DNA from 3 places in the Bradyrhizobium sp. SZCCHNR1017 genome. Region 3 is predicted to be linked to each of the others. Evidence: predicted binding sites of a transcription regulator. Region 3 holds the regulator's gene; each other region holds the start of a gene.
What was found. The regulator PhoB, encoded in region 3, activates phosphate uptake and scavenging genes when phosphate is short. The targets are predictions, from matches to a motif close to TGTCATNNANCTGTCAT.

Region 1: QW863_RS00515 (DUF47 domain-containing protein) is a predicted target of PhoB. The motif match lies at 3,978-3,994, and genes of this name have one in related genera.
Region 2: phnC (phosphonate ABC transporter ATP-binding protein) is a predicted target of PhoB. The motif match lies at 5,684-5,700, and genes of this name have one in related genera.

The regions. Positions count from the first base shown of each region.
Region 1 covers NZ_JAUHIR010000001.1:101,956-109,964, forward strand. The annotation lists gene QW863_RS00495 (ABC transporter ATP-binding protein) at 1-640, shown strand, start outside; gene QW863_RS00500 (ABC transporter substrate-binding protein) at 756-1,979, shown strand; gene QW863_RS00505 (branched-chain amino acid ABC transporter permease) at 2,059-2,922, shown strand; gene QW863_RS00510 (branched-chain amino acid ABC transporter permease) at 2,924-3,892, shown strand; gene QW863_RS00515 (DUF47 domain-containing protein) at 4,036-4,680, shown strand; gene QW863_RS00520 (anion permease) at 4,695-5,702, shown strand; gene QW863_RS00525 (peptide chain release factor 3) at 5,843-7,462, shown strand; gene QW863_RS00530 (GDSL-type esterase/lipase family protein) at 7,713-8,009, shown strand, end outside.
Region 2 covers NZ_JAUHIR010000010.1:163,624-171,632, forward strand. The annotation lists gene QW863_RS23965 (ABC transporter permease) at 1-704, opposite strand, end outside; gene QW863_RS23970 (ABC transporter substrate-binding protein) at 757-1,764, opposite strand; gene phnE (phosphonate ABC transporter, permease protein PhnE) at 1,924-2,772, opposite strand; gene phnE (phosphonate ABC transporter, permease protein PhnE) at 2,769-3,653, opposite strand; gene phnD (phosphonate ABC transporter substrate-binding protein) at 3,749-4,681, opposite strand; gene phnC (phosphonate ABC transporter ATP-binding protein) at 4,761-5,570, opposite strand; gene QW863_RS23995 (DapH/DapD/GlmU-related protein) at 5,745-6,407, shown strand; gene QW863_RS24000 (alpha-D-ribose 1-methylphosphonate 5-triphosphate diphosphatase) at 6,404-7,588, shown strand; gene QW863_RS24005 (DUF1045 domain-containing protein) at 7,595-8,009, shown strand, end outside.
Region 3 covers NZ_JAUHIR010000012.1:240,965-248,973, forward strand. The annotation lists gene QW863_RS26755 (HoxN/HupN/NixA family nickel/cobalt transporter) at 1-853, opposite strand, end outside; gene QW863_RS26760 (trypsin-like serine protease) at 1,030-2,346, opposite strand; gene phoB (phosphate regulon transcriptional regulator PhoB) at 2,494-3,201, opposite strand; gene phoU (phosphate signaling complex protein PhoU) at 3,218-3,934, opposite strand; gene pstB (phosphate ABC transporter ATP-binding protein PstB) at 3,965-4,786, opposite strand; gene pstA (phosphate ABC transporter permease PstA) at 4,783-5,664, opposite strand; gene pstC (phosphate ABC transporter permease subunit PstC) at 5,668-6,666, opposite strand; gene pstS (phosphate ABC transporter substrate-binding protein PstS) at 6,765-7,775, opposite strand.

The sequences.
Region 1 (8,009 bases), on a different contig from region 3:
CGGCATGAACTTCAACGTGAATGCCGGCGAGGTCGTCACCCTGCTCGGGCGCAACGGCGCCGGCAAGACCACGACCCTGAAATCGATCATGGGGATCATCGGCAAGCGCACCGGCTCGGTTCAGTTCAACGGCCAGCAGCTGATCCGCATGACCTCCGACAAGATCGCGCGGCTCGGCATCGCGCTGTGCCCGGAGGAGCGCGGCATCTTCGCGAGCCTCGATGTCCGCGAGAACCTGCTGCTGCCGCCGGTTGTGCGGCCGGGCGGCCTGACGCTCGACCAGATCTTCGAGCTGTTTCCGAATCTGAAGGAGCGGCTGAAGAGCCAGGGCACCAAGCTTTCCGGCGGCGAGCAGCAGATGCTGGCGATCGCGCGCATCCTGCGCACCGGTGCCAGCTTCCTGATGCTGGACGAGCCGACCGAGGGTCTCGCGCCCGTCATCATCCAGCAGATCGGCCACACCATCGCGCGGCTGAAGAAGGAAGGCTTCACGATTCTCCTCGTCGAGCAGAACTTCCGTTTCGCCTCGACGGTCGCTGATCGCTACTACGTCGTCGAGCACGGCAAGGTCATCGACGGCTTCGCCAATGCCGATCTGTCGGCCAACATGGACAAGCTGCATACTTATCTCGGCGTCTGACCAGCGCCAGCGGCGCTGACCTGGCAGTTCCTTCCGCGGTTTTCTCGCGGTTTTCTTGGTAGAATCTCTTGGCAGTTCTCTTGGCAGTTTTCTTGGAAAGTTCTGGAAGTTGGAAATGAAGAGCAAATTCATCGCGTCGCTGCTGCTGGGAACGGCACTCACTCTCGCCGCTGGCAGCGTCGCTTCGGCCGGCGACAAGACCGTCAAGATCGGCGCGCTGTCCGATCAGTCGGGTCTTTATGCCGATCTCGGCGGTCCCGGCTCGACACTCGCAGCGCAGATGGCGATCGAGGATTCCGGCCTCACCGCGAAGGGCTGGAAGATCGACGTCATCTCCGGCGATCACCAGAACAAGCCGGATATTGGCACCTCGATCGCGCGCCAGTGGTTCGACGTCGACAAGGTCGACGTCATCGTCGACGTGCCGAACTCGGGCGTGGCGCTGGCGGTGAACAACGTCGTCAAGGAAAAGAACGGCGTCTACATCAATTCGGGCGCTGCGACCTCGGATCTCACCAACGCGCAGTGCTCGCCCAACACGGTGCACTGGACCTACGACACCTACATGCTCGCGCACACCACCGGCCAGGCGCTGGTCAAGGCGGGCGGCTCGACCTGGTTCTTCCTGACGGCAGACTACGCCTTCGGCGCCGCGCTGGAGCGCGACACCACGGCGGTCGTGACCGCCAATGGCGGCAAGGTGATCGGCGGCGTCAAGCATCCGCTCAACACCTCCGACTTCTCCTCCTTCCTGCTGCAGGCGCAGTCGTCGAACGCCAAGGTCATCGGCCTCGCCAATGCCGGCGGCGATACCACCAATACGATCAAGCAGGCGGCTGAGTTCGGCATCAATAAGGGCGGCCAGAAGCTTGCCGCGCTGCTGTTGTTCCTGACCGACGTCAAGTCGATCGGGCTCGACATCGCGCAGGGCCTCAACTTCACCGAGACCTTCTACTGGGACATGAACGACCAGACCCGCGTCTTCTCCGAGCGCTTCGCCAAGCGCATGAAGAACGGCGCGCCGCCGACCATGGTGCAGGCGGGCGTCTATGCCGGCTTGATGCATTACTTCAAGGCGCTGGAGGCGCTCGGCGAGAACCCGCATGACGGCGTCAAGATCGTCGACAAGATGAAGTCGATCCCGACCGACGATGCGCTGTTCGGCAAGGGCGAGATCCAGCCGAACGGCCGCACCATCCACACCGCCTATCTGTTCGAGGTCAAGAAGCCCTCGGAGTCCAAGGGCCCGTGGGATCTCTACAAGCTGGTCGGCTCGGTACCGGGCGACCAGGCCTTCACGCCGCTCGACAAGAGCGCGTGCGCCTTGTTGAAGAAATGAACCGCTGTGGCTCCGGCGGCTGAACGTCGCCGGGGCCGCCATCTTCTGGGAAACGCCGAGAGAAAACAGAAACAAGACGATGCAGGCCCTCTACGCACAGCTCCTGGTCGGACTGATCAACGGCTCGTTCTACGCGCTGCTCAGTCTCGGGCTTGCCGTCATCTTCGGCATGCTCAACATCATCAATTTCGCCCATGGCGCGCTCTACATGATGGGCGCGTTCTGCGCCTATTTCCTGCTGAACCTCGGCGGCATCAATTATTGGTGGGCGCTGCTGCTGGCGCCGATCATCGTCGGCATCTTCGGCATGGTCCTCGAGCGCACCATGCTGCAATGGATTGCCGGGCTCGACCATCTCTACGGACTGCTGCTGACGTTCGGACTGGCGCTGATCATCCAGGGCGTGTTCCAGAACTTCTTCGGCTCGTCCGGCCTGCCTTATGCGATCCCGGATCAGCTCCGCGGCGGCATGAACCTCGGCTTCATGTATCTGCCGGTCTATCGCGGCTGGGTCGTCATATTCTCCCTGGTCGTCTGTCTGGCGACCTGGTTCCTGATCGAGCGGACCCGGCTCGGCGCCTACCTGCGCGCGGCCACCGAGAATCCGACATTGGTGCGGGCGTTCGGCATCAACGTGCCGCGCATGATCACGCTGACCTACGGCCTCGGCGTCGGGCTCGCGGCGCTGGCCGGCGTGTTGTCGGCGCCGATCAACCAGGTGCGGCCGCTGATGGGCGAGCACATCATCATCGTGGTGTTCGCGGTGGTCGTGATCGGCGGCATGGGTTCGATCATGGGCTCGATCATCACCGGCTTCCTGCTCGGCGTGATTGAGGGACTGACCAAATATTTCTATCCCGAGGCTTCCAACACCGTGGTCTTCGTTCTGATGGTCCTGGTGCTGCTGGTGAAGCCGACGGGTCTGACCGGACGAGCGGCCTGACATGACATCCATCACCGACGCAACCCTGCCGATCACCCCGCGCGCGATGCGCGATGAGATGATCGTGTTCGTCATCATGACAGCGCTGCTGGCGATCGTGCCGTGGACCGGGCTGTACCCGTTCTTCGTCATGCAGGCGCTGTGCTTCGCGCTGCTGGCCTGCGCCTTCAACCTCCTGATCGGCTATGGCGGCCTGCTGTCGTTCGGCCATGCGATGTTCCTGGGAACGGCCGGCTATTGCAGTGCCCACGCGCTGAAGGTGTGGGGGCTGCCGCCCGAGCTCGGCATCCTGACGGGCGTCGCCGGATCGTTCGTCCTGTCGGTGATCACCGGCTACATCTCGATCCGACGCCAGGGCATCTATTTCGCGATGATCACCCTGGCGCTGTCGCAACTCCTGTACTTCATCTATCTGCAGGCGCCGTTCACCCATGGCGAGGACGGCATCCAGGGCATTCCGCAGGGCCGGATGTTCGGCATCCTCGACCTGTCCAAGCCGACGGTGCTCTATTACGTCGTGCTGGTCGGCTTCCTCGCCGGCTTCCTGCTGATCTTCCGCACCATCAACTCGCCGTTCGGCGAGGTGCTGAAATCGATCCGTGAGAACGAGCAGCGCGCGATCTCGCTGGGCTACAAGACCGACCATTACAAGCTGCTCGCCTTCATCCTGTCGGGGACGCTGGCGGGCCTCGCCGGTGCGCTGAAGGTGTTCGTCGCCCAGAATGCCTCGCTGACCGACGTCGAGGTCGGGATGTCCGGCCAGATCGTGCTCATGACCCTGGTCGGTGGGCTCGGCACCGTGTTCGGCCCCGTCGTCGGCGCGTTCGTGATCGTCGGCATGCAGCAATATCTGTCCGGGTTCGGCCAGTGGGTGACGGTGATCCAGGGCGTGATCTTCGTCGCCTGCGTGCTCACCTTCCGCCGCGGCGTCGTCGGGGAAATCGCCCATCTGTTCAAGCGATCCCTCTAAGTCATTGATCTGAAAAGAGATCATCGGAAGGGCAGAAAGCGGTGGATGATCCGGCCACCGCTTCTGCTGGTGCGCGATCCGGAGTATGACAGTTCTGTGACGGGCCGGCCCTGGCCCGTTTCGGAATGGATGGATCTCGTCCCATGCTGCACTGGTTTCGCGCCGTCCTCCCGCGGGAGGAGCGGTTTTTCGATTTGTTCGCCCGCCACAACAAGGTGGTGATTCAAGGCGCCCATGCGCTGCAGGACATGCTGCAGGGCGGCGACGACATCCTCAGGCATTGCCAGCGCGTCAGCCAGCTCGAGAACGAGGCCGACAACATCACCCGCGAAGTGCTGACCGCTGTCCGCCGCACTTTCATCACCCCATTCGACCGCGGCGACATCAAGAACCTGATCACCTCGATGGACGACGCCATCGACCAGATGCAGCAGACCGCCAAGGCCGTGGTGCTGTTCGAGGTCAAGGAGTTCGAGCCGACCATGCGCGAGATGGGCACCTTGCTGGTCGACTGCGCCAACCTGATCGGAAAGGCGTTGCCGCTGTTGCAGGCGATCGGTCAGAACGTGCCGATGATCACCGCGATCACCGAGGAGATGACCAAGCTCGAGGGACGGGTCGACGATCTCCACGACATCGGGCTGAAGGAGCTGTTCCTCAAGCACCGCAACGCCAACACGATGGATTTCATCGTCGGCGCCGAGATCTATGACCATCTGGAGAAGGTCGCCGACCGCTTCGACGACGTCGCCAACGAGATCAATTCGATCATGATCGAACAGGTCTAGGGTAGGGCCGCGCCGTGGACGCTCAACTCGGCCTTCCGATCCTGGTCGGCCTCATCGCCGTCGCACTCGCCTTCGATTTCCTCAACGGCCTGCACGACGCCGCCAACTCGATCGCGACCATCGTTTCGACCCGCGTGCTGCGGCCGCAATATGCGGTGTTCTGGGCCGCATTCTTCAACTTCGTGGCGTTCGGCGTGTTCGGCCTCCACGTCGCCCAGACCATCGGCACCGGCATCATCGATCCCGCGATCGTCGACGCGCAGGTGATCTTCGCTGCGCTGGTCGGCGCCATCGTCTGGAACCTGGTCACCTGGGCGGCCGGCATTCCGTCGTCGAGCTCGCATGCGCTGATCGGCGGGCTGGTCGGGGCAGGGGTCGCCAAGGCCGGCATCTCGGCCACCGTGTGGAGCGGCCTGTCCAAGACCGTGCTGGCGATCGTGCTGTCGCCGCTGGTCGGGCTGGTGCTGGCGATGATCCTGGTCGCGATCGTGTCCTGGGCCTCGGTGCGCTCGACGCCGTTCGCGGTCGACCGCGCCTTCCGCATCCTGCAATTCGCTTCGGCCTCGCTCTATTCGCTCGGCCATGGCGGCAACGACGCGCAGAAGACGATGGGCATCATCGCCGTGCTGTTGTACTCGCAGGGCCATCTCGGCGAGCAGTTCACGGTGCCGTTCTGGGTCGTGCTGTCGTGCCAGGCCGCGATGGCGCTGGGCACCCTGATGGGCGGCTGGCGCATCGTCCGCACCATGGGCCTGCGCATCACCAAGCTCAACCCGATGCAGGGCTTCTGCGCCGAGACCGGCGGCGCCATCACGCTGTTCCTGGCGACGTTCCTCGGCGTGCCGGTGTCGACCACCCACACCATCACCGGCGCCATCGTCGGCGTCGGCGCCGCTCGCCGTGCCTCGGCGGTGCGCTGGAACGTGGCCGGATCGATCGTCTATGCCTGGATCTTCACGATTCCGGCCTCGGCCATCGTCTCGGCGCTGACGTTCTGGCTGGTGTCGGTGCTCCGGCACTGATCCGGGGCGGGCGAGGGGACAACTCGCCGGTTGGAGTTGCGGTGCAAAACGCCTATATGGAGGGCGCGCGGCGGCCGTGATCCCGCGCCTTTCCCATCAAATCGCCCGCTCTCTGGCCCCGAAACGACGTCCGCCGCCTCATGTCCGATACAAGTTTGACGACCGAACAGCCGTCCCGCTCCGCGCTCTCCGACGAGGTCGCGCGCCGGCGCACCTTCGCCATCATCTCGCACCCGGACGCCGGCAAGACGACGCTGACCGAGAAGCTGCTGCTGTTCGGCGGCGCCATCAACCTCGCCGGCCAGGTCAAGGCCAAGGGCGAGCGCCGCAACACCCGCTCGGACTGGATGAAGATCGAGCGCGAGCGCGGCATCTCGGTCGTCACCTCGGTGATGACCTTCGAGTTCGAAGGGCTCGTCTTCAACCTGCTGGACACGCCGGGCCACGAGGACTTTTCCGAAGACACCTATCGCACGCTGACCGCGGTCGACTCGGCCGTCATGGTGATCGACGCCGCCAAGGGCATCGAGGCGCGCACGCGCAAGCTGTTCGAGGTCTGCCGCCTCCGCGACATCCCGATCATCACCTTCATCAACAAGATGGACCGCGAGAGCCGCGACACCTTCGATCTGCTGGACGAGATCGAGAAGACGTTGGCGCTCGACACCTCGCCGATGACCTGGCCCGTGGGGCGCGGCCGCGACTTCATCGGCACCTATGACATCCGCGACGGCGGCGTGCGCCTGCTCGAAGGCGGCGGCGCCAAGACCGGCGCGGCGCAGCAGATCGACATCGCCGAGCTCGGCAAGATCAACGCCAATCTCGACATGAGTCAGATCACCGACGAGCTGGAGCTGGTCAAGGAAGCCTGCAAGCCGTTCGACCTCGAGGCATTCCGCGAGGGCCACCTGACGCCGGTCTATTTCGGCAGCGCGCTGCGCAATTTCGGCGTCGGCGATCTGCTCGAAGGCCTCGGCCGCTACGCGCCGTCGCCGCGCGCGCAGGAGTCGAACCTGCGCAAGGTCGACGCCGCCGAGCCGCGCATGAGCGCCTTCGTGTTCAAGATCCAGGCGAATATGGACCCCAACCACCGCGACCGCATCGCGTTCGCGCGGCTGTGCTCGGGCAAGCTCAACCGCGGCATGAAGGCGAAGCTGGTACGCACCGGCAAGACCATGCCGCTGTCGAGCCCGCAATTCTTCTTCGCCCAGGACCGCTCGGTCGCGGACGAAGCTTTCGCCGGCGACGTCGTCGGCATTCCCAACCATGGCAGCTTGCGCATTGGCGACACCCTGACCGAGGGCGAGGATCTCACCTTTGTCGGCGTGCCGAGCTTTGCCCCGGAAATCGTCCGCCGCGTCCGCCTCACCGATGCGATGAAAGCGAAGAAGCTGAAGGAAGCCTTGCAGCAGATGTCGGAGGAGGGCGTCGTGCAGGTGTTCCGCCCGCGTGACGGTGCGCCGGCGCTGGTCGGCGTGGTGGGACCGCTGCAGCTCGACGTGCTCAAGGCGCGGCTCGATGCCGAGTACTCGCTGCCGGTCGAATTCGAAATCTCCGAGTTCTCGCTGGCGCGTTGGATCTCGTGCGACGACAAGAAGAAGCTCGAGGCGTTCATCGCCGCCAACAATTCCGGCGTCGCCGACGACGTCGACGGCGATCCGGTGTTCCTGGCCAAGAACGAGTTCTATCTCGGCTACACCAAGGAACGCGCCGAAGGCATCGTGTTCTCCAACGTCAAGGACGTGAAGAAGAAGGCCTGACGCTGCTGCTCTCCGGTCATTCCGGGGCATCGCGAAGCGATGAGCCCGGAATCCATTTTGCCTCTTGTACTGTCGCTCAATGGATTCCGGGCTCGCCCTGCGGACGCCCCGGAATGACGCGTAGAGAGAAACAGGACTCTTCCACAGTCGACTTGGCGCATGCTGCGTGATGAGACCCGTAGCGCCGCGCGCTTTTCGCCAGACGACTGGTGAGCTACGCTTCCTCTCACACCAAGCGGGGGAAAAGAAAATGCCAACGGGATCTTTGGGCCGCCTTGTCTGGCGCCAGATGGTGGCACTGTTAGCTGCGTGTGGCTTGGCGTTCGCGGCGATCGGAGCGGCAGACGCCGCCGAGGTGGTCGCGCTGGGCGCCAGCAACACCTATGGCAAGGGCGTCAATCGCGGCGAGGATTTTCCGGCCCAGCTCGAGGCCATGCTCCACGGCAAGGGCGTTCGGGTCAGCGTCGCCAACGCCGGCATCAACGGTGATACCACAGCCGGGATGCTGTCCCGCTTCGACAGCGCGGTCGATGGATCAACCCGCGTG
Region 2 (8,009 bases), on a different contig from region 3:
GCCAGCGTGAATTCCGTGTAGATCAGCATGGGCAACACGTCGATGTTCGTGGCCAAGGTGAATGCCGTTCCGAACGCGCCCATCGCCGTCGCGAACGCGATCGCGCCCGACGCGATCAGCGCCGGCGTCAGGGCTGGCAGGATCACGTCGCGCAGCACGGCCCAGGGGCTTGCGCCGAGCGAGCGCGCGGCCTCCTCCAGCCCCGGGTCCAGCTTCTGCGCGGCAGCCATGATCGTGAGGATCACCCGCGGAATCGAGAAATAGAGATAGCCGAGGAACAGCCCGTAGATCGAATAGGCGAATACGAGCTTGTCGCCGGTGAGCCGGGACGAGACCTCGCCGATCAGCCCCTGACGGCCAGCCAGAAGGATGATCATGAAGCCGACCACGACGCCCGGAAAAGCGAGCGGAAACGTCAGGATCGCAACCAGGATCGCGCGGCCCGGAAACCGGTGACGCTGCAGAAACAGGCCGGCGATCGTCGCGATGATCAGGGTCGCGATCGTGGTGGCCGCCGCCAGCGCCAGCGTGTTGAGGAGAGTCGTGCGGTAGCGCGGTTCGAGAATGATCGCGAGATATTCGGTCAGACCGTGCGGTCCCTCGGCGCCGGTCGCGAGCAGCCTCGCCATCGGCAACAGGAAGAATGCCGCGGTGACGGCCGCCAGGGGCAGCAGGCAGAGCCGGACGAAGGATTTGTGCGACATGTGATCAAGTGCACCTCCGCCGGATCGTCTCCGGCGGAGGCGCGGTGCTCCTTCAACGGACTTCGGACAGATAGCGATCGACGAAGCCCTTTTGCGCAGCTTCCATATCGCCCCAGTTCACGCTCTTGGCGCGGGCGTAGTCGCTGTCCGGCAGGAACTTGTTCTTTGCCGAGTCCGGCAGCTCGATCGGGCGCGCCGGACGCAGATAGGCATTGGTCCAGATCGCCTGCCCCTTGTCGGAGAGCAGATAGTCGATCACCTTCTTCGCCTTGTCCTTGTCGGGCGCGTTCTTCACAAGGCCGACGACATAGGGAAAGACCACCGAGCCTTCGCAGGGAATCACGAACTCGAAATTGCCCTTCTCGGTATATTTCGCGCGGTAGGCGTTGAAGTCGTAGTCGAAGAGGATCGGGATCTCGCCCGAGACGACGCGTGCATAGGACGTCTGCTTCGGCACGATCGGATCATTCTTGCGCAGATCCTTGAAGAACGTAAGGGCCGGCTCGAAATTGGCCTGCGAACCGCCGAGCGCAAGGTTCACGGCAACGGCGCCGACATAGCCGACGGCCGCAGAGCTCGGATCGAGGTAGCCCACCATGCCCTTGTAGTCGGGTCTGAGCAGGTCCTTCCAGCAGGCCGGAACGGGCTTGCCGCCGAGCGCGTCCTTGTTCACGAACAGGCCGAGCGTGCCGGAGTGGATCGTGGTCCAGTAGCCGTCCGCATCCTTCAGGCCGGCGGGGACCTGATCCCAGTTTGCGGGCTTGTAGGCCTCCAGCGCGTCCTGCGTCTTCGCCTTCATGCCGAAGGTGACGCCGAAATAGCCGATGTCGCCGACCGGATTGCTCTTCTCGGCGAGGATCTGCGCCAGCGCCTGGCCGGAGTTCTTGTTGTCGTGTGGAATGTCGTAGCCGAGATCGGTCTTGATCGCCTTGAGCATCGAGGCCCAGTCGGCCCATTCCGGCGGGCAGTTGTAGCAGATGACGTCCGCGGCTTTGGCCGGCTGCCATGATGCGGCAACACATAGCGCGAGCAGCGCGAGAACGAGGCGAGTGAGCTTCATGAAGACGGACTCCGTATGTCCTGGCATGGCAGCCAGTTCCGGAGCTTCCCCTAAAGGCGGCACGTGAAGGATTTGCGACAGTCGGTGCAGCACACACAGCCGGCACTGCATCCTGATCGTTCGTAGGCGAACGATCGCAACCTTCGGATGCCGCGCTGTTCAAGCAATGGCGCGGCGGCCGATGATCGCAAAGCGCAGCTTGCCTGAGATCCAGTCGATCACAGCCACCGCAACGAGGATCATCAGGATCAGGAACGACACCTTCTGCCATTCCAGCACGCGGATCTGCTCCGCCAGCTGCAGCCCGATGCCTCCCGCGCCGACGATGCCGATGATCGTCGCCGAGCGCGTGTTGGATTCGATGAAGTAGAGCACCTGGCCGGCAATCACGGGAAGAACCTGCGGCAGAAGGCCGAAGCGGATCTCATGCAGCGGGCTGCCGCCGGCAGCGCGAACGCCCTCGACCTGCCGCCGGTCGGCGCTCTCCATCGCCTCCGAGAACAGCTTGCCGAGCGCTCCGAAATCCGAGACCGCAATCGCCAGCACTCCGGCGAACGGCCCGAGGCCGACGACATTGATCCAGACCAGCGCCCAGATCAGTGTGTCGACGCCACGAATGGTGTCGAACAGGCGACGCACCGGAAAACGGAAGATCGCCGACGGGATGATATTCCTGGCTGCAAGCAGGCTGACCGGAAGAGCGAACACGGCCGCCAAGGTGGTGCCGAGCACCGCGATCGAGAGCGTCTCGCCGAGCGCCTTGAGATAAATCGGAAGCGATGAGCCGGGATCCGGCGGCAGCATCATCCGCGCGATCCAGCCGAGCTGGCCGAGGCCGGACAGCATCCGCGACGGCGAGAAGTCGAGATCGACCAGACCGAAGACGAAGATCGCCACGGCCAACGCCAGCACGAGCGGCGTTGCAAGGCGTGCGGACAGCGGCCGATTGAAGATCTGCGGATAGCGCTCGGCGAGCTGCTTCGGGTCGGGTGAGCCGGAGATACTCATGTGCGGGCCTCCGAGCCGAACAGGCGGCCGCGCAGCCAGCCGGTACCGATGTCGATCAGGAACACGGTGACCACGATCATGACAAGAATGGCGCTGACGTCGGAATAGTAGAACTTGCGGATCGCGACCACGAGCTCCTGGCCGATGCCGCCGGCACCGACGAAGCCCATCACGGACGCCTCGCGCACGTTGATCTCGAACCGCAGCAGCGTGTAGCTGGAGAAGCCGGCGATGACCTGGGGCAGCACGGCAAAGCGCATGCAGGACAGCCAGCTCGCGCCGGTGGCGCGCACGCCCTCGACCGGCTTCATGTCGGCGTTTTCGACGACCTCGGAGAACAGCTTGCCGAGCGCACCGCTCGAATGAAGGGCGATGGCGAGGACGCCCGGGATCGGCCCAAGCCCGAAAGCAATGACGAAGATCAGGGCGAACACGACGCTCGGAACGGTGCGGGCGAATTCCAGGAGCCGGCGCACCGTGAAGCGGATCCACGGCGCGGGCGAGGTGTTCTCGGCGGCGAAGAAGTTGAGACCGAATGCGACGAGCATTCCGGCCATCGTGCCGACGTAGCTGATCAGCAGCGTCTCTGCCAGAAGCTTGATCCACTTCTTGAAGCCCCAGAACCATTCGGGCAGATTGGTCCAGACCCGCTGCCCGTCGTCGAGCGTGAAGATGCGATCGAAGTAGCTGATGAAGTTGCCGAAGTAGGTATAGAACGTCCGCGGATTGACCTCGGCACCGATGGCCGCGGCGAAGAGCACCGCCAGGAATACCATGGCGGACAGGGCAAGACGCAATCGACGGCGCGAAACGGCCCGCCGATAGGTCTCGTTCAGAGCCGCAAGCTGCTGGCTCGGAAGGATCGAAACGGCAACAGCCATCGGCTTCGTGCTGCTCTTGGTTCGGACGTGCGAGGGATTCTTCAACGGACGAGCCGGGCCCCACGAGACCCGGCTCACCATCGATGGATCGTCGATCAGGACGCCTTCTTGCGCAGGCTGTCGACGAATTTGATCAGGTCGATCGTGCCATCCCAGTCCTTCGTCGTGGCAGGGTGGAAGCCCTTCTTCTGGCCGTCGGAGAGACGGTCGAAGGCGGCCTTGTCCTTGATCGGCGCATCGAAGAAGGCCTTGGCGATCGCCGATTTCAGATCGTCCGGCAGGTCCGTGTTGTAGGCGTAGGGGCCGTTGATGATCGGCGCCGACTTGTGAATGATGCGGAAGTCGTCCTTCTTCATCGGCGAACCGTCAGCGTTCTTCAGCATGCCCTTGGTCAGCATCTGGGCCAACGTCGAATCGTTGTCGCTCGTCCATTGGTTGGCCGCGATGTCGACAGTCCCCTGCGAAAGGGCCAGCACCGCGTTCTCGTGGCTGCCGGTGAAGACAACCTTGCCAAAATACGTCTCGGCGTCGGTCACGCCCATCTTGTTGAGCTCGAAGCGGGGCACGTTGTTGCCCGACGTTGAGTTCGGATCGACGAGGCCGAAATTCTTGCCCTTGAGGTCTTCGACCTTCCGGTACGGGCTGCTCGCCTTGACGAAGAACACCGAATAGTAGCCGGTGCTGCCGTCGGAGTTGATGTCGTTGGCGAAGGCATCGGTCTTGACCCCGGTGAGCCGGGCGCGGGCAAACGACGCCGAGCCATAGCTCGCGATGTGGATGTTGCCGGCGCGCTGGCCTTCGATCACGGCCGCATAATCGTTGGCGATACGCAGCGTCACCTTCACGCCCAGCTCTTTCGAGAGATAGTTCACGAAAGGCGTCCAGCGCTCGGTGACACCCGAGGCGTTCTCTGCCGGGACCACGGCGAAGGTCAGCTCAGGATACTTCGCCTTCCAGTCCTCGGCTGACGCCGAGGCCGTGAAAGCCAGCGCAGCGACGCCCGCCAGAACGATGCGACGATTGATCATAACATGCCCTCTTGTTGCAGTAAGTAACAGGTCTCGCCCCCGCGCCATGCGGAAGCTCGAGCTTGCAGAAATCCGCGTCTCAGGCCACGGCCGCTTCGCCAAGTACCGGCACCGTTGCCGCCGGTGCCGGATGGATCGAACCCATCACCTCGTCCGCCTCGAGATCGTAGAGTTCACGTGCGATCTGCGCCGTCAGCGCCGACGGCACGTCGTCGAACACGATCCGTCCGGTCGCCATGCCGATCAGGCGATCGCAATAGCTGCGCGCCAGATCGAGCGAATGCAGATTGCAGACGACGGTGATGCCGAAATGCTTGTTGATGCGCAGCAACGCGTCCATCACGATCTTGGTGTTACGGGGATCGAGCGAGGCGATCGGCTCGTCTGCGAGAATGATCTCGGGGTTCTGCACCATCGCGCGCGCGATCGCGACGCGCTGCTGCTGCCCGCCCGAGAGCTGATCGGCGCGCTGCGCGGCGAGGGAGGCCATGTCGAACTGTTCGAGCGCGGACAGCGCCATGGCGACATCCTCCGCTGGCCAGAGCAGCGCCAGCGAGCGCCACGACGGGATTTCGGCCAGTCGCCCCATCAGCACGTTCGTCAGCACGTCCAATCGGCCGACCAGATTGAACTGCTGGAAGATCATCGCCGAGCGCGCGCGCCACTGCCGCAGGTCACGGCCGCGCAGCGCCGTCACGTCGAGATCCTTGAAGAGGACGCGCCCGCCACTCACCGGGCTCAGACGATTGATGGACCGCAGCAGGGTCGACTTGCCGGCGCCGGAACGCCCGATCACGCCGACGAAGCTGCCCGGTGCAACAGAGAAGGATGCATTGTCGACTGCGGCTTTCATGCCAAAACGGCACGTCAGGCCATCCACCACCAGCATTGAATTCTCCAGACGCCTCGCTTTGGCCTATCGCTAGCGTCTGGATTCTACAGTTATGTGACAGGGACACTGCGGCGCCACGTCCGTCCACATGCCGGTCACAGTCATGCAGATGTCACGCCTCTGTCATAGGGGAGATCCAACACCCTCACAGGCGTAGAGACAGGACGCGAGATGGCCGGCAAGTCGCTTTCGATTGAACCTACCGTTGATCCCTCGGCCAAGCTCCAGGACGTGACGCTCGGCGCCTATTGCGAGATAGGCGCCCGCACCATCCTGCAGGAGGTGACGATGGGCGACTACTCCTACGTGGTCAACGATTCCCAGATCACCTACACGACGATCGGGAAGTTCTGCTCGATCGCGGCGATGACCCGGATCAATCCGGGCAACCACCCGATGCAGCGGGCGACGCAGGCCCATTTCACCTATCGCGCCAGCGCCTATTTTCCAGGAGAGCCGGACGATACGGAGTTCTTCGCCTGGCGGAGAGAGCATCATGTCCAGATCGGACACGATGTCTGGATCGGCCATGGCGCGATCGTGCTGCCGGGCCGCAACATCGGCACCGGCGCGGTTGTGGCGGCTGGCGCCATCGTTACCAAGGACGTTCCGGCCTATACCGTCGTCGCCGGCAATCCGGCGCGCCCGATCAAGCGCCGGTTTCCGCACGAGGTCGAGCAGCGGCTGCTGGATCTGGCGTGGTGGGATTGGAATCACGAGGCGCTGAGCGCGGCGCTGCCGGATTTCCGCAAGCTCGCGATCACCGCGTTTCTCGACAAATACGAGGCTGCCCTCGACGCACGCGTCGCGGTGCGGCAGAGTGCCGCCCCATGACCGATATCTCCATCTCGCGGGGCCGCTGCCTCGTCGATACTGACCTCGTCGACACCTCCTTGATCATATCCGGCGGCATCGTCGCCGGCGTCGGGACACCGGGACGCCGGTCGGGTCTCGAACTCGATGCGGAGGGACTCACCGTGCTCCCCGGCATCGTCGACATTCACGGCGATGCGTTCGAGCGCCAGATGATGCCGCGCGCCGGGGTCGATTTCCCGACTGACGTTGCGCTGATCGACAGCGACCGCCAGGCCATCAGCAATGGCATCACCACGGTCTTTCACGCGACGACCTGGTCGTGGGAGCCGGGCCTGCGCAGCGCCGACAATGCGCGGCGCCTGCTCGAATCGATCGAAGCGCTGCGCCCGCGGCTCGCAGCCGACACGCGCTTCCATCTGCGCCACGAGACCTTCAATCTCGACGACGAGGAGGAGATCGGGTGGTGGCTCGCTGACCGGCGCGTCGACCTGTTCGCCTTCAACGACCACATGGATTCGACGGTGGCGAGTCTGGACAAGCCGCACAAGCGCCAGCGCATGGTCGACCGCACCGGCCTGCCCGGCGCGGAGTTCGACCAGTTGGTCGCGCGCATCGCCTCTCGCGCCGATGCCGTTCCGGCCTCGATCGCGCGGCTGGCCGAGATCGCTCGCAAGGCTGGTGTCCGTATGCTGTCGCACGACGACGACAGCCCGGCCATGCGCAAGGCGTTTCGCAGCCAGGGCGTGACCATCGCAGAGTTTCCGGTCAACGAGGAGACTGCGCGCGAGGCCGCCCAGGGCGGCGACGCCATCGTATTCGGCGCGCCCAACGTCGTCCGTGGCGGCAGCCATACCGGGTGGACGAGGGCCAGCGACATGATCGCCAAGGGCCTCTGCTCGGTGCTGGCCTCCGACTACTACTATCCCGCACCGTTGCTGGCAGCGTACCGGCTCGCGACCGAGGGCGTTCTCCCGCTGGCGCGCGCCTGGGATCTGATCTCGGGCGGCCCTGCACGCGCAGCCGGGCTGGCGGACCGCGGCACGCTCGCTGAGGGCCGCCGCGCCGATATCATTCTGGTCGACGACCGCGTGCCGTTGCGCCCCCATGTCGTCGCCGTGATCGCGTCCGGCCGGCTGGTCTATCTCACCGAGACAGACCGGCTGAACGCCCGGCCGGCGCGTGCCATAGCGGCGGAGTAGCGAACCATGGCCAAATTTCCGCGCTATGCGATCTACTATGCTCCACCAGCCACAGCCGACCTGGCGGAATTCGGCGCGAGCCTGCTCGGATACGACGCGTGGAGCGGCGATGACCGCAGCTTTCCGAGCGAGATCGTCCGCGCGCTTCCAGACTGGGCTGAGCTGACCGCAGACCCGCGCAAATACGGCTTTCACGCGACCTTGAAGGCTCCGTTCGAGCTGTCCGATGCGGAGAACGAAGCCGCGCTCCGCAGCGCCTGTGCCGCGTTCGCGGCCACGCCGCGAGCCGTCCCGGCCATCCGTCCGATCGTGGACGCAATCAGCGGCTTCATCGCGATGATCCCCGGCGAGCCGTCGCCGGCGCTGCAACAGCTCGCGGCCGATTGTGTCCAGGCCTTTGAGCCATTTCGCGCTCCGATGA
Region 3 (8,009 bases):
CCAGCGCGATGGCAACCGATGCGCCGGTGATCACGAGGTTATAGCGCAGCTTGCGTGCGGGATCGGTCAGCGCCCAGCGATAGGCGCCCGCCATCAGCATGCTGTCGGCGGTGTCGACGGTGGCCATCGCAGCCGCGAACAGCGCCGGAAACACCAGCACATGGGCGAGGCTCGCGCCGCGCGCTGCCTCGGTTGCCGACAGGCTGAGAAGCCCGATCTCGCTCGCAGTGTCGAAGCCGAGACCGAACAGGAAACCGAGCGGATACATGTGCCAGGCGCGTCCCACCAGGCGGAGCACCGGGCGCAGCAGGCGGATGAGGATGCCCCGTCCAGAGCTTCCGGCGGTTTCCATCTCGGACTGCGGCTGTGCGGCGCGGCGCCAGAGGTTCACGAACAGAATGAGGTTCGCCAACGCGATCAGCAGCAGGAAGCCGGCCGACACCGACGTGCCGATGACGCCGCCGATCGCCCTGATCGCGCTCTCTTCATCCAAGAGGTCGGCGCCGGCGATGAGGCTCACGACGATGGTGGCGATGACGACGACGCTGGAATGGCCGAGCGCAAAATAGAGGCCGGCGGCGCGCGGGGCGCTACCGTCCTGCACCAGCTTCCGCACGACGTTGTCGATCGCCGCGATGTGATCCGCATCGACCGCATGGCGCAGTCCGAGCAGCCAGGCCAGCATCGCGGTGCCGACGATGGCGGGCCGGTCGGCGTAGAGCGCGAACGCCCAGGCCCAGGCGAGCGCGTTGGCGGCGACCAGCCCGCCGACGAGCGCAACGTTGCGGCCGGGCTGCGATCGCCACCACAGCAGCCGAGGGGCACGAGGATGATCAATTTGAACAATCGTCATACTCGGACTATAGCAAGAGCCAGGCCAGTTCGGTAAAGCCCCCCGCTGCAGGCAAAAGCTGCGGGAAAACGTGGGCGGCCCTTCCCGGATTGCCCTCTTGCTTGGCAACCCGCTATCCAGTCACGCACAGATCATGACCAGCGGCGGGACATCCTCTTCTCTCGCCCCTCCTTCGCTCACCGCATCGAGGCACTCTGTGCCGTGATCTCGCGCCGCACGACCGCCTCGAACTGGCTCGCGGGGGCTGCGAACATCAGCCGGGTCTCCTCGTGGAACGCCGAGAAGATGCCGACCACGGCCGGCTGTCCGCCGACTTCGGCCATGATGGGGGAGCCCGAATAGCCGAAATTGGCGAGGCAATGCACCGTCAGCAGCATCCCGTCCTTGGTCATGCCGGCGCTGCAATTGCGCTGGCCGGTCGGCGAATAGCGCCGCTCCTGGCCATAGCCGATCTCGGAGATGGTTCCGGCCGTGGTCGCAGCCTGCAATTCCTCGCGCGTCAGCGCCCTGACCTCAACCGGCTTCGACGGCAGCGCGTCCTTCAGCACGATCAACGCCCAATCGGCGGGCGAGCGGTCGAGCGACCACCTGTCGTGCCGGGTCGGGACGAAATCGGGCGCCACGATCAGCTTGTCGGCGACCGACGATGCCGCCGGCGTGCCCCTGTTCATGCCGGCCAGGAAGCGGACGTTGCCGGGGCTGACCTGCGCCACGCCGTTGAACACGCAATGCGCCGCGGTGAGCACGACGCGCGGCGCGACCAGCGTGCCGGTGCACCAGCCGCCGGTCGAGTATTGCGCGACGGTGACGACGCCGATCGACGACGCCGGCCACGAGGTGGGATCGACGACCTCGCCGATGTGGCGGTCGAGCCCGAGCAGTTGCTCCGGACGCGGAGCGGCGATGCCGGCCTCCGCCGATTCCGGCTTCGGCCGCCAGGCCGCAATGGCACTCTGGGCCTGGACGCGCTGCGGCTCGGTCAACTTGACCCGCTGCACGTCGCGGCCGGCCGATCGCACGCCGCTACGGCCCGCCATCACCAGCCAGGCATAGCCCTGCACGACGTCCTGTTTCACACCGCGGCCGTCGAGCAGCATCAGGCCGAGCATGTATTGCGACTGGGCGAAGCCCTGCGCCGCGGCGCGGCTGAACCAGCGGCCGGCTTCGCCGTAATTGCTCGCAACACCTTCGCCATTGACGTAGGCGATGCCGAGATAGTGTTGCGCGACGGCGAGCCCCTGATCGGCGGCCTTGCGGTACCACGCCAGCGCCTCGGCGGGGTTGCGCGGTTGGCCCCAGCCGAAGGCGTGCATGAAGCCGACGTCGAACTGCGCCCGCGCATCGCCCTTGGCGGCCAGCGGCAGCAGCCGTCGCATCGCCGCCGCATGCTGCCCGTTGCCTGCCGCCGCGACCGCGTCTTCGAGCTCGGCGGCCGTGGCGCCCGCCGCGCCGCCGAGCAGCACGGCAAGAGATATGATGATGGTCTTGATCAAGGGCGTCCGCTGGGACCGAAACATCGTGACGGGCCACGAAGCAGACACGATCAAGACGGCGGCGGCGTGGCGGAAAGCGGACCGCGATCTCCTCAATCGGGCCGCCTCGCGCCTCACACCTGCTTCGTCCACGCGCCGGATCGCCCCTTACACCTGCTCGCTCTTGGCGAAGCGATCATCGAGCGCATAACCGGCGCCGCGCACGGTGCGGATCGGGTCCTGCTCGCGGCCGGGATTGAGCAGCTTGCGCAGGCGGCCGATATGGACGTCGACGGTGCGCTCGTCGATGTAGATGTCGCGGCCCCAGACACTGTCGAGCAGCTGCTCGCGGCTGAACACGCGGCCGGGATGCTCCAGGAAGAACTCGAGCAGGCGGTATTCGGTCGGACCGAGATCGATCGGCCTACCAGAGCGCGCCACGCGGCGTTTCTCGCGGTCGAGCTCGATGTCGCCATAGGACAGCACGGTCGCCAGCCGCTCCGGACTCGCCCGCCTCAGCAGGCCTTTCACCCGCGCCAGGAGCTCCGGCACCGAGAACGGCTTGACGATGTAGTCGTCGGCGCCGGTCGCGAGGCCGCGCACGCGCTCGCTCTCCTCGCCGCGTGCGGTGAGCATGATGATCGGCAACTGCCGGGTCTCGGTCCGCGCCCGCAGGCGGCGGCACAGCTCGATGCCGGACAGGCCCGGCAGCATCCAGTCGAGCACGACGAGATCGGGAACACGCTCCTTCAAGCGCGTGTCGGCTTCGTCGCCGCGCGCCACGGTCTCGACCTCGTAGCCTTCGGCCTCGAGGTTGTAGCGCAGCAGCGTCGTCAGCGCCTCCTCGTCCTCCACCACCAGAATTCGGGCGCCCATGTCTGAACCGTCTCTCTCAGTTGCCGGGGATCGTCGATGCGAAGCTCGTCATGTCGCCCTTCGGGCGCTTGTCCATGATCTGCTGGCCTTCGATCATATAGAACACCGTCTCGGCGATGTTGGTCGCGTGATCGCCGATGCGCTCGATATTCTTGGCGCAGAACATCAGGTGGATGCAGAACGAGATGTTGCGCGGATCCTCCATCATGTAGGTCAGGAGCTCGCGGAACAGCGAGGTGCAGATGGCATCGACTTCCTCATCGCCCTTCCACACCGTCATCGCCGCCGGCAAATCGTGCGCGGCATAGGCGTCCAGCACCGTCTTGACCTGCGACTGCACGAGATCGGTCATGTGCTCGAGCCCGCGGATCAGCTTCAGCGGATGGAAGTCGCTCTCCAGCGCCGCGACGCGCTTGCCGATGTTCTTGGCGAGATCGCCGATGCGCTCCAGATCGGTCGCCACGCGCATCGCGCCGACGATCTCACGCAGGTCGACCGCCATCGGCTGTCGCCGGGCGATGGTAAGAACGGCGCGCTCCTCGATGATGCGCTGCAGCTTGTCGACCTCGGCGTCGGTGGCGACCACCTTCTGGCCGAGCGCGATGTCGCGCCGCACCAGCGCATCGACGGAATCGACGATCAGCCGCTCCGCGAGGCCGCCCATCTCCGATACCAGACGGGTGAGGTCCTGCAGATCGCTGTCGAACGCCTTGGCGGTATGTTCACTGGCCATGATGATCTCCTGAAGACAATGTCGTCGGCGTCAGCCGAACCGGCCGGTGATGTAATCCTGGGTCCGCCGATCACTCGGCGAGGTGAAGATCTTGCTGGTGTCGTCGAACTCGATCAGCTCGCCGAGATACATGAAGGCGGTCTTGTCGGAGACGCGCGCCGCCTGCTGCATGTTATGCGTCACGATGGCGATCGTATAGTTTTCGGCGAGTTCCTGGATCAGCTCCTCGACCTTGGCGGTCGAGATCGGATCGAGCGCCGAGCACGGCTCGTCGAACAGGATCACCTCCGGCCGGACCGCCACGGTACGCGCGATGCACAGCCGCTGCTGCTGGCCGCCGGACAGCGACAGGCCCGAGGCGTTGAGCTTGTCCTTGACCTCGTTCCACAGCGCGCCGCCGCGCAGCGCCTTCTCGACCCGGTCGTCCATCTCCGACTTGGAGATCTTCTCATAGAGCCGGATGCCGAAGGCGATGTTCTCGTAGATTGTCATCGGGAACGGCGTCGGCTTCTGGAACACCATGCCGACCCGGGCACGCAGCAGGTTCAGATCGAGCTTGGGATCGAGGATGTTGGTGTTGTCGAGCATCAGCTGCCCGGTCGCCCGCTGCCCCGGATAGAGATCGTACATCCGGTTGAAGATGCGCAGCAGCGTCGACTTGCCGCAGCCGGACGGGCCGATGAACGCGGTGACGCGGTTGGTGCCCAGCGACAGGTTGATGTTCTTCAGCGCGTGATGGTCGCCGTAGTAGAAGTTCAGGTTGCGCGCAGTCACCTTGGCCGGCGCATCCGGAAGCGCCTTGCCGTGAAGAGCGTGATTGGGCTGACTGACGGAGACGGACAGTTCGGTCATTTGGTGTTCCTCTCGGCGCCGAGAATGCGTGCACCGATGTTCAGGGCGAGCACGGCCAGAGTGATCAGAAGGGCTCCGCTCCAGGCCAGCTGCTTCCAATAGGCATAAGGGCTCTGAACGAAGTTGTTGATGGTGACGGGCAGATTGGCCATCGTCTTGGAGAGGTTGAGGCTCCAGAACTGGTTCGACAGCGCGGTGAACAGCAAGGGCGCGGTCTCGCCGGCGACGCGGGCGGTCGCCAGCAGCACGCCGGTGATGAGGCCCGAGCGCGCCGCGCGATAGGCGATGCGGCGGATCACCAACGACCGCGGCAGGCCGAGCGCGGAAGCCGCCTCGCGCAGCGGATTGGGCACCAGCAGCAGCATGTCCTCGGTGGTGCGCAGCACCACGGGGATGACGATGACCGCCAGCGCCAGCGAGCCCGCCAGCGCCGAGAAGCCGCCCATCGGCACCACCACCGCGCCGTAGATGAACAGGCCGATGATGATCGAGGGCGCCGACAGCAGGATGTCGTTGATGAAGCGGATCACAGAGGTCAGGCGGTCGTTGCGGCCGTATTCGGCGAGATAGGTGCCGGCAAACAGGCCGAGCGGCGCGCCGATGCCGACGCCGATGATCGTCATGATCAAGGAGCCGACGATGGCGTTGCGCAGGCCGCCTTCGCTGGAGCCGGGCGGTGGCGTGTCGGCGGCAAAAACCTGCAGGCTGAGGCCGGCGAGTCCGTTATAGAACAGCGTGAACAGGATCAGCGCCAGCCAGGTGACGCCGAACATCGCGGCGGCGACGCAGAGGCCGCGGATCACGATGTCTCTGCGGCGCCGGCGCGCATAGATCGGATTGACCGGCGCATCGAGTGTAAGCGTGTCAGCGCTGGACATGGCTTATTTTCCCGCCTTGGCTTCGAGCCGCATGAGCATCAGCCGCGCGCTCGCCAGCACGAAGAACGTGAGCACGAACAGCAGCAGGCCGAGCAGGATCAGGCTCGACTGGTGCAGCCCGTCGCTCTCCTGGAATTCGGAGGCGATGGCGGCCGAGATCGTGGTGCCCGGTGCGAAGATCGAGGATGAGATACGGAACGAGTTGCCGATGATGAAGGTCACCGCCATCGTTTCGCCGAGCGCACGTCCCAGCGCCAGCATGACGCCGCCGATCACGCCGACACGGGTGTAGGGAATGACGACGCTGCGCACGACCTCCCAGGTGGTGCAGCCGACGCCGTAGGCGGCTTCCTTCAGCACCGGCGGGACGGTCTTGAACACGTCGACCGAGATCGAGGTGATGAACGGCAGCACCATGATCGCCAGGATCAGCGAGGCGTTGAACAGGCTGAGATAGGACGGCGGACCCGCGAAGATGTCCTGCAGCACGGGGATGCCGGCGCAGAGATTGATCATGAACGGCTGGAACGTATAGGCCAGGAACGGCCCCAGCACGAAGAAGCCCCACATGCCGTAGATGATCGAAGGAATGCCGGCGAGCAGCTCGATGGCAAGTCCGATCGGACGGCGCAGCCATTGCGGGCACAGCTCGGTGAGGAAGATCGCAATGCCCAGACCGACCGGAATGGCGATCAGCATCGCGATGAAGGACGTGACCAAGGTGCCGTAGATCGGGCCGAGCGCCCCGAGCACCGGCGGATCGGCCGACGGCGCCCAGCGCCGCGTCCACAGGAATTCGAAGCCATATTCTCTCATGGCCGGCCATGCGCCGACGATGAGCGACAGGATGATGCCGCCCAGGATCAACAGGACGGAGATCGCGGACAGCCGCGTGATCCAATAGAAGGTCACGTCGCCGAGCTTGAAGGCGCTGAGCGCGCGTGCCCGGTCATAGGGGCCGGCAGCAGCCGCGATATCGCTGACTTCGGTCTGAACCGCCATCTCTGCCAATTCTGCCCCCTGTTCCTTGGACACGCCTCAACCCCGGTAGCGCCCCTCCCCCGGAGGGCCGGGAGAGGGGGATTTTCGATACGTCCAGCTCAGCTCTTGATGTCGGCCGACCAGGTCTTCTCGATCAGCTTCACGACGCTGTCGGGCATCGGGATGTAGTCGAGCTCCTCAGCCATCTTGGCGCCCTTCTCGAACGACCACTTGAAGAACTTGATGGCTTCGCCGGACGCCGCCTTGTCGGCCGGCTCCTTGTGCATCAGGATGAAAGTCGCCGCCGTCATCGGCCAGGACTTGTCGCCGGGCTGGTTGGCGAGGATCACGTAGTAGCCGGGGGCCTTGGCCCAGTCGGCATTCGCGGCCGCGGCCTGGAAGGCCTCGACGGTCGGCTGCACGGTCTTGCCGGCCTTGTTGATCATGCCGGTGTAGGTGAGCTTGTTCTGCTTGGCATAGGCGTACTCGACATAGCCGATCGAGTTCTTGGTCTGGCCGATGTTACCGGACACACCCTCATTGCCCTTGGCGCCGACACCGACCGGCCACTCGACGGCGGTGTTGAAGCCGATCTTGCTCTTCCAGTCGGCGCTCACCTCGGAGAGGTAGTAGGTGAAGTTGAAGGTCGTGCCCGAACCGTCGGAGCGGCGCACCACGGCAATCGCGTCGGACGGCAGCTTGACGTTGGGGTTCAGCTTCTTGATCGCGGCGTCATCCCACTTGGTGATCTTGCCCAGATAGATGTTGGCGAGCGTCTCGCCGTCCAGCACCATCTCGCCCGGCTTCACGCCCTCGAGGTTGACGACGGGCACGATGCCGCCCATCACCATCGGCCACTGCACCAGGCCGTCCTTCTCGAGCTGCTCGGCCTTGAGCGGCGCGTCGGTGGCGCCGAAGGTCACGGTCTTGGCCTGGATCTGCTTGATGCCGCCGCCGGAGCCGATCGACTGATAGTTCAGACCGTTGCCGGTCTCCTTCTTGTAGGCGTCGGCCCACTTGGAATAGATCGGGAACGGGAACGTCGCGCCCGCACCGGTGATGTCGGCAGCGAACGCCGACGTCGATGCGGCGACCAAGCCGGCAGCGACGATAGCTTTGATGAAATTCATAGCTGGTCTCCATGCTTGGGAAGCGAAGCGCCATCTGCGCCCGATTGCGCTTCCCCGGCCGCTTTACGGGGCCTCAGTGTGGCTTTTATAAAGGTTCGATGACAGTCGGATGACAGTCACAAGCCGTTGATAATTATTGATATTTAGGTTTTGATCCGAGTTTTTACGGATCGAGGGCGGTCGTTCGGGGAGGCATCGCCCCTGGCCTTTCGCGAGCATCGCTCAACCAAGATG